DNA from 3 places in the Aquibium pacificum genome. Region 3 is predicted to be linked to each of the others. Evidence: predicted binding sites of a transcription regulator. Region 3 holds the regulator's gene; each other region holds the start of a gene.
The links. Region 3 encodes PhoB, which activates phosphate uptake and scavenging genes when phosphate is short. Its sites were predicted from a motif close to TGTCATNNANCTGTCAT; they were not measured.
Positions count from the first base shown of each region.

Region 1: ABGN05_RS11080 (DUF2794 domain-containing protein) is a predicted target of PhoB. The motif match lies at 2,679-2,695, and genes of this name have one in related genera.
Region 2: phnC (phosphonate ABC transporter ATP-binding protein) is a predicted target of PhoB. The motif match lies at 3,036-3,052, and genes of this name have one in related genera.

Region 1 covers NZ_JBDPGJ010000002.1:962,408-966,794, reverse strand. The annotation lists gene ABGN05_RS11095 (ABC transporter permease) at 1-635, shown strand, start outside; gene ABGN05_RS11090 (Bax inhibitor-1/YccA family protein) at 843-1,586, shown strand; gene ABGN05_RS11085 (GNAT family N-acetyltransferase) at 1,691-2,260, shown strand; gene ABGN05_RS11080 (DUF2794 domain-containing protein) at 2,279-2,665, opposite strand; gene ABGN05_RS11075 (DUF1223 domain-containing protein) at 3,125-3,883, opposite strand; gene ABGN05_RS11070 (ceramidase domain-containing protein) at 4,027-4,387, shown strand, end outside.
Region 2 covers NZ_JBDPGJ010000002.1:143,800-148,186, forward strand. The annotation lists gene phnE (phosphonate ABC transporter, permease protein PhnE) at 1-56, opposite strand, end outside; gene phnE (phosphonate ABC transporter, permease protein PhnE) at 61-1,029, opposite strand; gene phnD (phosphonate ABC transporter substrate-binding protein) at 1,117-2,028, opposite strand; gene phnC (phosphonate ABC transporter ATP-binding protein) at 2,113-2,955, opposite strand; gene ABGN05_RS06985 (DapH/DapD/GlmU-related protein) at 3,078-3,695, opposite strand; gene phnL (phosphonate C-P lyase system protein PhnL) at 3,692-4,387, opposite strand, start outside.
Region 3 covers NZ_JBDPGJ010000002.1:1,062,713-1,067,099, reverse strand. The annotation lists gene ABGN05_RS11560 (CRTAC1 family protein) at 1-82, opposite strand, end outside; gene ABGN05_RS11555 (vanadium-dependent haloperoxidase) at 79-1,413, opposite strand; gene phoB (phosphate regulon transcriptional regulator PhoB) at 1,536-2,225, opposite strand; gene phoU (phosphate signaling complex protein PhoU) at 2,238-2,945, opposite strand; gene pstB (phosphate ABC transporter ATP-binding protein PstB) at 2,974-3,789, opposite strand; gene pstA (phosphate ABC transporter permease PstA) at 3,804-4,387, opposite strand, start outside.

The DNA.
Region 1 (4,387 bases), 100 kb from region 3:
ACGTGACCGCCCGGATCGCCAACTTCCGCAACGTCGAGTGGGAATCGCTCGGCATCAATTTTGTCATGGTGTTCTCGCCCAACACCTTTGCCGGTGCGCCGCACGCATGGCTTGCCACGCTGCTCGACCGCTCATCGACCGCGCCCGAGGAAGCCCGCATCCTGAACGAGGTCACCCGGGCCTTCCCGGCGGTGACGACGGTGCGGGTCAAGGACGCGCTCGACATCGTCAACCGCCTCATCGGGCAGCTCGCCACCGCCATCCGCGCGGCGGCCGGCGTCGCGCTGATCGCGTCCGTGCTGGTCCTTTCCGGCGCGCTCGCGGCGGGCAATCGCGCGCGCATTCACGACGCGGTGGTGTTGAAGACGCTGGGCGCGACACGGCGCACGCTGATGGCCGCGTTCACGCTCGAATACATGCTGATCGGCCTCGCGACGGCCATTTTCGCGCTCGCGGCGGGCGGCGTCGCGGCGTGGTTCGTCATATCCCGGCTCATGGGGCTTCCTGCGATCTTCCTGCCCGAAGTGGCGGTGTCGACGATCGTCATCGCCCTGGTCCTGACGGTCGGTTTCGGCCTGCTCGGCACCTGGCGGGTGCTCGGCCACAAGGCCGCGCCGGTGCTCAGGAATCTTTGAGCCCACGTTAACCATGTCGGGAGCAAGGTTCCGGAGCGATAAATTTCGTGCGATCACAAACCTTCGTGCGGACAAGCGCTCTTGTTCTTGGCGATAAGGCACATCATATTCGCCGTCAGGCATGCTGGAGTCCCGCCAGCGGCGCCTGGGCGAATCGGGTTCGATGTCGCCCGACACCGGACGGGACAGAAGCTGTAAGAGGAAATCATGGCTGACATCCGCAACTACAATGCGCGCGTCGCCGGCGTCGGCACCCGTGCCGATACCGGAATCGACGAGGGCCTTCGCGCATATATGCTCAAGGTCTACAACCTCATGGCGCTCGGCCTCGCCATCACCGGCCTGGCCGCCTGGGGTAGCTTCAACTTCGCCGTCGCCGATGGCCAGCTGACCGCGTTTGGGCAGTTGATCTACGCCAGCGCGTTCCGCTGGGTCGTGATCCTCGCGCCGCTCGCGATGGTGTTCTTCCTGTCGTTCCGCATCAACAAGATGAGCGTTCCCGCGGCACAGACGGCCTTCTGGGTCTATTCGGGCCTCGTCGGCCTCTCCCTGTCGACGATCTTCCTCGTCTACACCGGCGAGAGCATCGTGCGGACCTTCTTCATCACCGCGACCGCCTTCGGCGGCCTGTCGCTCTATGGCTACACGACCAAGCGCGACCTGTCGGCGATGGGCTCCTTCCTGGTGATGGGTCTGTTCGGCCTGATCATCGCGATGATCGTCAACATCTTCCTGCAGTCGTCCGCGATGCAGTTCGCCATCTCGGCGATCGGCGTGCTGATCTTCTCGGGCCTCACCGCCTACGACACGCAGAACATCAAGGAGATGTACTACGAAGGCGACGACGCCACCGTGGCCGGCCGCAAGGCCATCATGGGTGCGCTGCGCCTGTACCTCGACTTCATCAACCTGTTCATGTTCCTGCTGCAGTTCCTGGGCAACCGCGAATAGCCGGACTGGACCAATCGATCCTTCGGGGCGGCCAATACGGCCGCCCTTTTCTTTTTCGGCGCACTCCGCGTAATGTTCGTGCAACTCCATTCCCTGCACGAAAAATGAGCGTCGTCGCCCTTCGATCTGCCACGAGTGCCGATATCGCCGCGATCACGGCGATCTATGCCGATGCGGTTCGCAACGGTACGGCGAGCTATGAACTCGAGCCGCCCGGCGAGGCCGAGATGGCGGCGCGCTTCGATGCGTTGACCGCGCGGGCCTATCCGTACCTCGTGGCCGAAGACCCGTCGGGCGTTTTAGGTTACGCCTATGCCGGTCCCTTCCGGCCACGGCCGGCCTACCGCTTCATGGTGGAGGATTCGATCTATATGGCACCGGAAGCGCGCGGGAAGGGCATCGGCCGCCTGCTGCTCGCCATGCTGATCGAGGAAACGGCCAAGCTGGGCTTCCGGCAGATGGCGGCCGTCATCGGCGACGGCACCCGCAACGTCGCCTCGGTGCGTCTGCATGCCCTGGTCGGCTTTCGCCACACCGGCATCCTCGAAGGGTCCGGATTCAAGCACGGCCGCTGGCTGGACACCGTGTTCATGCAGCTATCGATGAACGGCGGAACCGCCACCGATCCCGATGCGAACTCGCTGCCCGAGCAGAACTTCCGTGCCGGCAACTGACCGTGCCTGCTTGGCCGGTCAGGCGTGGACCAGCTTCAGGTGCCTGTCGAAGACGTTGAGCACCCGCGCGAGTTCGTGGCCGCGCTTCAGGATGTGTCCCGTCGCCGCCACCACCGAGTAGGCGCCTTGCTTGCGAGCCAGCTTCGGGTCCTTGACGATCTGGAACAGGGGCACTTCGCTCGTTCGCCGGAATACGGAGAAGACGGCACGATCCTGCAGATGGTCGATCGCGTAGTCCCGCCATTCGTTGGCGGCGACCATGCGCCCGTAGATTCTCAGGATTTGATCGAGTTCGCGTCGGTCGAACCTGACCGGTAATCGTTCACGATCCCGCCGTGCCTCGTGAAGCGGGATCAATATTGCGGAGCTGTCCCCATCCTCCGCACCGTTGGAACGCTCGGCCATGAGCTCACCTTCCGTGACAGTTTCACGACGGTTCAAAGGTCGTCTTTCCGGCCCGGTTTTGCAACCCCCGCCCCCGGCGGATAAGCGAGAACCAAGGACAGCGAATGCAATCGCCTGCGGTGGGCAGGCCCACGCGGTGCGATCCCCGCGCGCGGAGATGGGAGAGCGCCTTTGCGAAGAACGCAGGGTCTCCGCCGGCGCTTCGGTTTGTTAACGCCCGGTTAACCCGGCGGTCACGAAGCGGCACAGGATGATCGAATTGGTGATGGCCCGCCACATTCCGGCCGTGAATTATCCCGCTTGCCGCCCCATTGCGCGGCGAACATCCAATCGTTGCCTGAGACGGTTCGGTCTGGCGCTGGCCCCGTAACCCCAAGCCCCCCGCCCACGGTGTCTTCGCTGGGCCGAACCAACCTCGGCAACACCTTTTTCCAAGACCGACCCGATACGGGCGGCGGGTTACATGATCGGGTGGTCGAGGATCGCGGCCCCGATGATAGGCCCCGGAGCACCGTCCTTGCCCATGGCCTGGAGCAGCACGGCGCAGCCGCCGGCACCCTTCTTCTTCAATTCGCTCGACGGGATCTCCAGCCGCATCTCGCGGCCGTGCCACATGCCTGCGGACTGGATCGCCGAAACGGCATTCCAGTAGCTGATGGACTTGCCCGCATTCTCGCCGCGGGCGATCTCCACCTGCGTCGCCGGTTCGAAGAAAACCAGCACGACGTTCGCCTTGCCCTTGCGGTGCGTGCCCGCGCCCGTGTCGATGATGATGCTCTCCGGGGTCTGGCGGATGCTCACGTCGATCACAAGGCCCTTGCCTGCGGCATCCATGTCGGCGACCGCGCCTTCGATCTTGTCGCGGTTGGCGCCGTTCATGTGCTCGCGCCCGTTCACCACGACCTGCGGAGTATAGACCGACCGCTGCCCGAGCGCGCGCGCGTAGTCACGCTGTCGCGCGGTGTTCTCGGGATCAGCGAGCGTATCGCCCCAGCCGAGATAGTCCCAGTAGTCGACGTGATAGGCAAGCGCGACGACGTCGCCGCGCCGCGCGAGATCGGCGAAGTAGGCATCGGCGGGAGGACAGGAACTGCAGCCCTGGCTGGTGAACAGTTCGACCACCGCGCGCGGCTTTCCGTCGACGGACTGGGCGGCTGCCGGGAGGGCCGGCGAGGCGATCATCGCCAGCAGGAATCCGATCTTTCGGAAAATGCCCATGTCCGATCCTGACTGAAATGCGGACGCTGCCGGTCCGCCTTCTCATGCAGCTTCGACATTAAGCGCATGCTCAGGTCAACCCGAAGTCACGTTGCGGTGAGACGATTCTCCCGCATACTCGTCCGGAAAAAGGAGGGCGGAGCGTGAATGATTCGATTCTTGCCAGCATCGACAACTACTGCGAACGCACCGGTCCCGAGTTCTGGTCCGAGCCGCTGAATGCGGTGACGAACCTCGCGTTCATCCTTGCGGGCATCTGGGGGCTGCTGGAGATCAGGAGACGCAACGGCGACGCCTTTGCCGTGGCGCTCGCCTGGTGGGTCATCGCCATCGGCATCGGCTCGGCGCTGTTCCACACCTTCGCCAACGGGCTGACGATCTGGTTCGATGTGGTGCCGATCGCCACCTTCACGCTGGCGCTGACGCTGTTCAACATCCGCCGCTGGGTCGGTTTCGGCTGGGGCCTCTCGCTCGCGGCACTGGTCGGATTCTTCGCCATCGCGG
Region 2 (4,387 bases), 920 kb from region 3:
AGCGCGGGATGGCGCGCAGCCACTTTGCCTATCTCGGATGCGGACAGCAGCGCCATGGTCTCAGGCCCCCCGACCGAACTCGAAGGCTTGCGAACCAACCAGGCGCTTGCGCATCCAGGCGGAGAACTGGTCGACGACGACGATCGTGGTGAAAAGGAGAAGGACGATGGCGAGCGTCTTGGCCTCGTGGCCGCGGCTGATCGAAAGCCTCAGCGCCTCGCCGATGCCGCCGCCGCCAACGGCGCCGATAATTGTCGAGGCGCGCACGTTGATCTCGAAACGCAGCAGGCCGTAGCTCAGGAAGTTCGGCAGCACCTGCGGGACGATGCCGAACCAGACCCGCTCGGTCCAGTTGCCCCCGGCGGCGCGCAGGCCCTCTTCCGGGCGCATGTCGGCGTTTTCGACCACCTCGAAGAACATCTTCCCCAGGGCCCCGATGGTATGGATCGTCACCGCGATCATCGCGGGTACGGCACCCAGCGAGAAGATCGCGAGAAAAAATCCCGAAATGACGATCTCGGGAAAGGCGCGCAGGATTTCCATGAAACGACGCACGAAGAAGCGCAGCCAGCGGTTCGCCACGAGGTTGCGCGCAGCGAGGAAGCAGAGCAGGAACCCCGCGCCGAAACCGATCAGGGTCGAGACCGCCGCGATATTCAGCGTTTCGATCATCTTGTAGAAATATTCGGGAAGATAGAGCGTCTCCGTGAGGTAGACCCGCCCTTCCGGATAGTCGAACTTCAGGCTTCCGTCGAAATGGGGCGAGGGCAGATCGAACATCGCCCGCCAGACTTCCCATCCGTCGCGCGGGACGAGCATGGAAATGAAATCGAAGAAATAAGGCAGCCGGTCGAAGAATTTGCCGGCATTGGTCTCGTTCGCGAACCAGAGCGACGCCGTCATGGCGGCAATGAAGACCCCGAACCCGAGCAGGGTGTACATGCGGCGGCGGCCCGCCAGTTCCCGCCAGTGGCGCTCGACGAGATGGCCCGTCTCGGAAAGCGGCGTCGCCGTCATGGTGGCCGTCATTTCGATCCCGCGCTGAACATACCTTGTCCGAACATGCAAGACGCGCCGCCCGCTGGTTCGCGGACGGCGCGTCCGGTTGGCTGATGCTTACGAGCCGATCTGCGCCTTACGGACGTCGATGATCGGCTGATAGAAGGCCGGAGTCACTTCCGTGAAACCCTTGAAGTCGCCGCCCTGGATGGCGGAGAAGCAGGCCGGATCGCTCTCGGGCAGCGCCAGCATGAAGTCCTTGAACTTGGTCTTCATGTCGTCGTTCATCGACGTGCGAACGACGATCGGGCCGTTCGGGATCAGCGGCGACTTCCAGATCTCGACGAGATCGTCCATGTCGAGGATGCCCTTGTCGACCATCTTGCGCAGGTTGCCGGAGGTATAGCCGTCCTTGAATTCGCCGACGCCCGAAGCCCAGGTGGTGCCGGCGTCGAAAGTGCCCTTGACGACTTCGAGAACCAGGTTCTCATGGCCGCCGCCGAAACCGGTCTCGGCGAAATAATCCTTCACGGCGACGCCGCCGAGGTCCTTCGGCAGGGTGACGACCGGCACGAGGTAGCCGGAGGTGGAGTCCGGATCGGCGAAGCCCAGCTTCTTGCCCTTGAGGTCGTTGAGCGACGTGAGGCCGGAATCGGCTCGGGCGACCATCACGGAGTGGTAGCCGGTGGAACCGTCGGTCTGGATCGTCGTCAGGATCGGGTCGACCGCTTCCGGGTTCTCCAGATAGACCTTGGCATAGCCCGAAGCGCCGAGTTCGGCGTAGTCGAGCGTGCCGCCGAGCAGACCCTGGATCACGCCGTCATAGTCGGCCGCCGGGAACAGCGACACCTTCTCGACGCCGAGAACGCCCGGGAGCTTGTCGACCATGCACTGGAAGTTGCGCAGCCGATCGGCCTCGTTCTCGCCGCCGAGAATGCCGATGCGGAAGTCCTTCAGATCCTCCGCCTGCGCCGAACCGACTGCGAGGGCGGCGAGCGCGACGGCGCCCATCAGTGCCTTTTTGAACATCGATGTCTCTCCTGTTGGATCCGGCTCGCGCCGGTTGCCTGGATTTCGTGGAGGCCCGTTACGCGGGCTACTCGATCCCGCCCGTCAAAAGCCAGCCAATGCCGGTTCCAGCGATGCGGTGGATGCCTTGACCTTCGGCCGGCGCGTATCGATGCTGGTCGAGGTGATTTCTTCAGAGATGTCCGATCCGTCGCTAACGGCGCCATAGATCATGCGGACGGCTTCGGTCGTCAGGTCCTCGGCCGGGCCGTCGAAGACGACCTCGCCAGCGGCCATTCCGACCACCCGCTCGCAATAGTTCCGCGCCGTGTCGAGCGTGTGCAGGTTGGTCACGACGGTGATGCCTTCGCGCCGGTTGATGTCGGCGAGCGAATCCATGACGATCTTGGCGTTCATCGGATCCAGCGACGCGATCGGCTCGTCGGCCAGGATGACCTTCGGCTGCTGCATGAGGGCGCGGGCGATCGCCACGCGCTGCTGCTGCCCGCCCGACAAGGTGCCGGCGCGCTGCAACGCCGCCTGCGCGATCCCGAGGCGCTCAAGCGCTGCTATCGCCGACGCGCGTTCGGCATCCGAGAAGATGCCCATCAGGTTGAGCGCGGTGGAACGGTGATTGAGACGCCCAAGGAGGACGTTGGTCAAAACGTCGAGCCGGGGCACGAGGTTGAACTGCTGGAAGATCATGGCGCAGTCGCGCTGCCACGCACGCAGCTTCGCACCCCGCAGGGCCGAGACTTCGACGCCGGAGAACTTGATGACGCCCTCGGAAGGGTCGATCAGGCGGTTGATCATGCGCAGCAGGGTCGACTTGCCCGCCCCCGAGCGCCCGATGACGCCGACCATCTGGCCGTTGGGTATGTCGAGCTCGACATTCTTGACGGCGACGTTACCGCCGAAGCGGCGCGTCACCTTGCGCATTTCAAGCATACGGCTCCCCGTTGTCGCGCTTTTTCGCGTCTACGGGAGAACCGGGTATCGAAGTTGGATGAAGCGGGGATGTCAGGCGGATGACGGTTTCGTTACAGTCCACAGCCGCGAGGGGCTGACGGTCAGCCGCCGTGCTTCTCAAGGAAGGCCTCGGCCGACAGGGCGCGAAAGTCCTCGAGTGCCGTGCGAAGCCGGTCGTGATCCCAGTTCCACCAGGCCAGCGCCTGGTAGCGCTCCGCGGTTCTGCGGTCGAAGCGCTCGCGGATCGGTTTCGCGGGGACGCCGCCGACGATCGTATAGGGCGCGACATCCTTCGACACCACCGCTCCGGCGCCGATCACCGCCCCGTCGCCGACGGTGACGCCGGGAAGGACCGTCGATCCATGCCCGAGCCAGGTGTCGTGGCCGATCGTCACCTTGTTGCCGCGCCGCCATTCGAAGAAGGCTTCCTCGTGGCCGGCGTCCTCCCAGTAGTCGGAGGCGCGGTAGGTGAAGTGGTGCAGCGTCGGCCGCCAGGTCGGATGGTTGGTGGCGTTTATGCGGACGGCGGCGGCGATGTTGGAGAACTTGCCGATCTCGGCGCACCAGACGCCGCAATCCTGCATCAAGTAGGAATAGTCGCCGATCACGCTCTCGCCGATGCGACAACGTTCGGCGACCTCCGTATAGCGGCCGAGCGTCGTATCGCTGACCTCGGCGGTGGGATGGACCAGGGGTTCGAGGGAAAGCCTGGTGCTCATGCCGCCACTTTTCCGGGTGCGAAGCGGGTGACGTCGATGACGGCGTCGGCGACCGCGTCGCGCACGTCCTGGTCGTGGAAGATGCCGAGCAGGGCGACGCCGGCCGCCTTCTTCTCGCCGATCATCTCCATCACGACGGCGCGGTTCCTGGCGTCCAGAGAGGCGGTCGGCTCGTCCAGCAGGAGCACCGGATGATCGGTGATGAAACCCCGCGCGATGTTGACGCGCTGCTGCTCGCCGCCGGAGAACGTGGCGGGCGGCAGCGACCACAGCATCTCGGGCAGGTTCAGCCGCGCAAGCAGTTCCCGCGCCTTGGCACGCGCATCCTCCCGATCAACGCCCCTGACCGCGAGCGGTTCAGCTACGACGTCGACCGCGGAGACGCGCGGGACCGTTCTCAGGAACTGGCTGACATAGCCGATCGTGTCGCGGCGCACTGCGAGTACCGTGCGCGGCGAAGCCGAGGCGAGGTCGATGAGGCGGCCGGCATGCTGGACGATGATCTGGCCGGTATCGGCGGCGTAGTTACCGTAGAGCATCTTGATGATGGAACTCTTGCCAACACCCGAGGGTCCGCCGAGCACGGCGCATTCGCCCGTCTTCAGGGCGAAGGACACGTTTTCCACGACCGGAAGCCGCAGCCCGCCGCGCAGATGCATGAAGAAGCTCTTGGAGACTTCCGAGACGACGAG
Region 3 (4,387 bases):
CATCCTCGGCATACGACGGATGCGAGATCGCAAGAAGCACGAGCGCAACCGTGAAGGGGCGAAGAAGAAGTGACGATCTCATCCTTTCGTTTCCCTCGTCCGTAAGCCATTCACAAAGGCCGCCACGCACCGGCCCTGTTCCAGCCCACGCTCGATTGCGGCGCGGAAGTGAATACCGCCGTAGAGTCTGGATATGCCCGCTTCGTCCGCCGCGTGGCGGAAGCTTCGATACCGTCGAGCCGGCAGACCGTCGGATTCGTGGGTGGCGTCCACGAATTCAAATGGATCTCCGAAGAGATCGGCAAGAACCTCCGCGGCGGCGGCCGACTGCGTGCTGTGGCCGCTCGGGTATTCCGGAAACGGGGGGGTGTTCAGGATAGGGACCCAGCGGGGATCGATGACCCGGCGGATATAGGTAACCGGGCGGACCAGATCGAATTCGTACTTGGCGTGCCAGCAAGCGATGAACGAATCCGAAAGCGCGAGCCCGAGACGGGCGAGTACATCGACCCTTCGCGCAAGCCCGGCGTCTTCCCGATCGAGGATTTGTGTGGCGATCGACATCCAGTGACCGGGCGGTGTCGGTGACAGCATCGGGTCGTCCGACCAGAAGCGGGCGATCGCCTGCTGCTCCTCGCTCAGGCCGTTCACGGTCTCGTAGACTTCGAGCGCTTCCTCATAGAACCTCGAGTCTTTCTCCTCGCTGTATTCCGGCGGCGGGGGAAGCGGGCACGAGGCTCCGTCCGGCATCACGAGGGGCCGGTTCCTGCCCCAGTCGGGGAGGAGCGGGGTCTGCTGCTGCGAGACGAGGCTGGTGGGCACCCAGTGGGCGGGGCCCTCCTTCAGCACGTATGCAAGCGGGAAGCCCATGTTCTCGACGACCGCGCCGCCATCGCCGGCAGACCATGCAAGCACATGCTCCGCAACCGTTCGGCCGTAAGCCTCGCTCCGCGCGACAACCTCTTGGGATAGGCCTCGGGACACCTCTGAAGAGAGCTTTTTTCCGACCGCGGCCATCGCACGCTGTCCCGTTGGCCCCGTGTTGGCGAAGAGGGTGCGAATGGCATGCGACATCGCCGATTCGAGCGCAACCGCTTCATCGTAGGCCGCCCCCGGCTCACGCTGCACGGGCTGCTCGAATTCGTTCAGTTGACCTCCGAGCGACTGCAATTCCCCATCGCCAGAGGCAACCACTTCGAACGCCGTGACGCCGAGATAGGCGAGAGAGCGGCTTGCCACCGGCGGAGAATAGGTCGGAGTGTGCCGGACGAGTTCAAGCGTCAGACGGTACCATGTCTCCAGTACGTCGGCGGCCGAGGTTGTCGCTGGCTGCGCAAAGCTACCGCCTGAAATGGACAAGCAGGCGGCGATTGCAAGAACGCACGTCGCCGCCATTTTGCGGATCGTTCCCATCGGCGCCTCCCAAAAATCGCTCACCGAACGCCGCACAATAAGCATGTCCGGTCTTTGGCAGGCAAGGGGAGCCGGATGCGCGGGGACGAGGTCGCGCCGTTCCAGGCGCGGTACGGACGACGTCAAGCCTCTCGGATCGCGTAACCCGCACCGCGGATCGTGCGGATGACGTCGGGCATCCGACCGTTGTTGACCGCCTTGCGCAGGCGTCCGACATGGACGTCGACGGTGCGTTCGTCGATGTAGATCGTCTCGCCCCACACGTTGTCGAGCAACTGGCCGCGCGAGAAGACGCGGCCGGGATGCTGCATCAGGAATTCGAGCAGGCGGAACTCGGTCGGTCCGAGCTTGATCTCGCTCTTCTTGCGGTAGACGCGATGCGATTCGCGATCGAGCACGATATCGCCGACCTTGAGCACGCTGGAGAGCACTTCCGGCTTTGCGCGGCGCAGCAGCGCGCGCACCCGCGCGATGAATTCCGGCGTGGAGAAGGGTTTCACCAGATAGTCGTCGGCGCCCGTCGAGAGGCCGCGCACGCGATCGCTCTCCTCGCCGCGGGCCGTCAGCATGATAATCGGCAGCCGTTCCGTCTCCGGCCGCATCCTGAGCCGCCTGCACAGTTCGATGCCCGAGATCGCCGGCACCATCCAGTCGAGGACGAGCAGGTCCGGCACGCTCTCCTGCAGCCGGATCTCGGCCTCGTCGCCGCGGGTGACGATCTCGACCTGATAGCCTTCGGCTTCGAGATTGTACTTTAGGAGGACGCAGAGCGGTTCCTCGTCCTCGACAACCATGACCTTTGCCGCAATCATGCCGCGTCTTCCTCAGGCACCTACGCCGGCTACCGCCGTTTCATCGATCTTTGGCCGCGCCATGGGCAATTGTTTGCCAGTCATCACGTAGTAGGCGTTCTCGGCGATGTTGGTGACGTGATCGCCAATTCGCTCGAGGTTCTTGGCGCAGAACAGGAGATGCGTACAGGCGGTGATGTTGCGCGGGTCTTCCATCATGTATGTCAGGAGCTCGCGGAAGATCGCAGTGTACTTGATGTCAATCTTCTCGTCCTCGACGCGTAGCGGGACGAGGGCTTCGGCCTCGCGCGCGACGTAGAGGTCGACCACCTTCTTGACCTGGTGATACACCAGTTCCGCCATGGTTTCGATCGAGTAGGAAAGGCTCGAGGGCGTCGATGTTAGCCCGACCGCGCCGACTCGCTTGGCGATGTTCTTGGCCAGGTCCCCGATGCGCTCGAGGTCGCCTGCCATACGGATGGCACTGACGACGGCACGAAGATCCTGCGCCATCGGCTGCCGGCGCGCGATCAGCGTGATCGCCTTGTCGTCGAGTTCGCGCTGCTTGGCGTCCATGATGGCATCGTCGGAGATGATGCGCTGGGCGAGTGCCGCGTCGGTCGAAAGCAGCGCCCGCGTGGCGTCGTCCACCATCGAGGCGGCGAGTTCGCCCATGTCGCAAAGGAGGCGATCGATGCTCTGAAGTTCCTCGTCGAAGGAGGCAACGGTGTGCTCGCCCATGGTCCTGTCCTCGTATCCTGGTGCCGGATCAGCCGAAGCGGCCGGTGATGTAGTCCTGGGTGCGCTTGTCGTCCGGGTTTGTGAACATCTTGTCCGTCGGTCCTTCCTCGACGAGGTAGCCGATGTGGAACATGGCGGTGCGCTGCGAGACGCGGGCCGCCTGTTGCATCGAGTGCGTGACGATCACGATCGTGTAGTTCTGGCGAAGCTCGTCGATCAGTTCCTCGACCTTGGCGGTGGCGATCGGATCGAGCGCCGAGCAGGGTTCGTCCATGAGGATCACCTCCGGCGAGACCGCGATGGCGCGGGCGATGCAGAGCCGCTGCTGTTGGCCGCCGGAGAGGCCGGTGCCCGGCTCCTGCAGCCTGTCCTTGACCTCGTTCCAGATCGCCGCCTTGCGGAGGCTGGACTCCACCACGGCGTCGAGTTCTGCCTTGTTCTTCGTCAGGCCATGGATGCGCGGACCGTAGGCGATGTTCTCGTAGATCGACTTCGGGAACGGGTTCGGCTTCTGGAACACCATGCCGACGCGGGCGCGCAATTCCACGACGTCGATCTTGGGGTCGTAGATGTCCTCGCCGTCGAGCGTGATCTTGCCGCCGACGCGGGCGATGTCGATCGTGTCGTTCATCCGGTTCAGGCAGCGCAGGAAGGTCGACTTGCCGCAGCCGGAGGGGCCGATCAGCGCCATCACCTGCTTTTCGGGAATGTTCAGGTCGACGTCGAACAGCGCCTGCTTTTCCCCGTAGTGCACGGTGACCTTCTCGCCCCGCATCTTGTACGTGGTGGCGGCGTCCGGGGTCATGAGCTTCTTCTCGACGGCAGCTTCGGTCAACATGTTCATGTCCTTCTACTCCATTACCAGCGGCGTTCGAAGCGCTGCCTCAGGAAGATGGCGATGCCGTTCATCACGATGAGGAACCCGAGCAGCACGAGAATGGCGGCGGAGGTTCGCGCCACGAAGCCGCGCTCGGGGCTGTCGGCCCAGATGTAGATCTGGGTCGGCAGGGCAGTCGAGGCCTCGAACACGCCGGCGGGCGGGCTGGTGATGAAGGCGTTCATGCCGATGAGCAGCAGCGGAGCGGTCTCGCCCAGCGCCTGTGCGAGACCGATAATCGTTCCGGTCATGATGGACGGCATCGACAGCGGCAGGATGTGATGGAAAATCGCCTCGTGCTTCGAGGCTCCGATCCCCAATGCCGCTTCCCTGATTGCGGAAGGCACAGACGTCAGCGCTGCGCGGGTGACGATAATGATCGTTGGCAACGTCATCAGCGCAAGGACCATGCCGCCAACCAGAGGGGCAGAGCGCGGCAATCCGAACCAGCCCAGGAACACGGCGAGGCCCAACAGGCCGAACACGACCGACGGAACGGCAGCGAGATTGTTGATATTGATCTCGATCAGATCGGTGAAGCGGTTCTTCGGCGCGAACTCCTCCA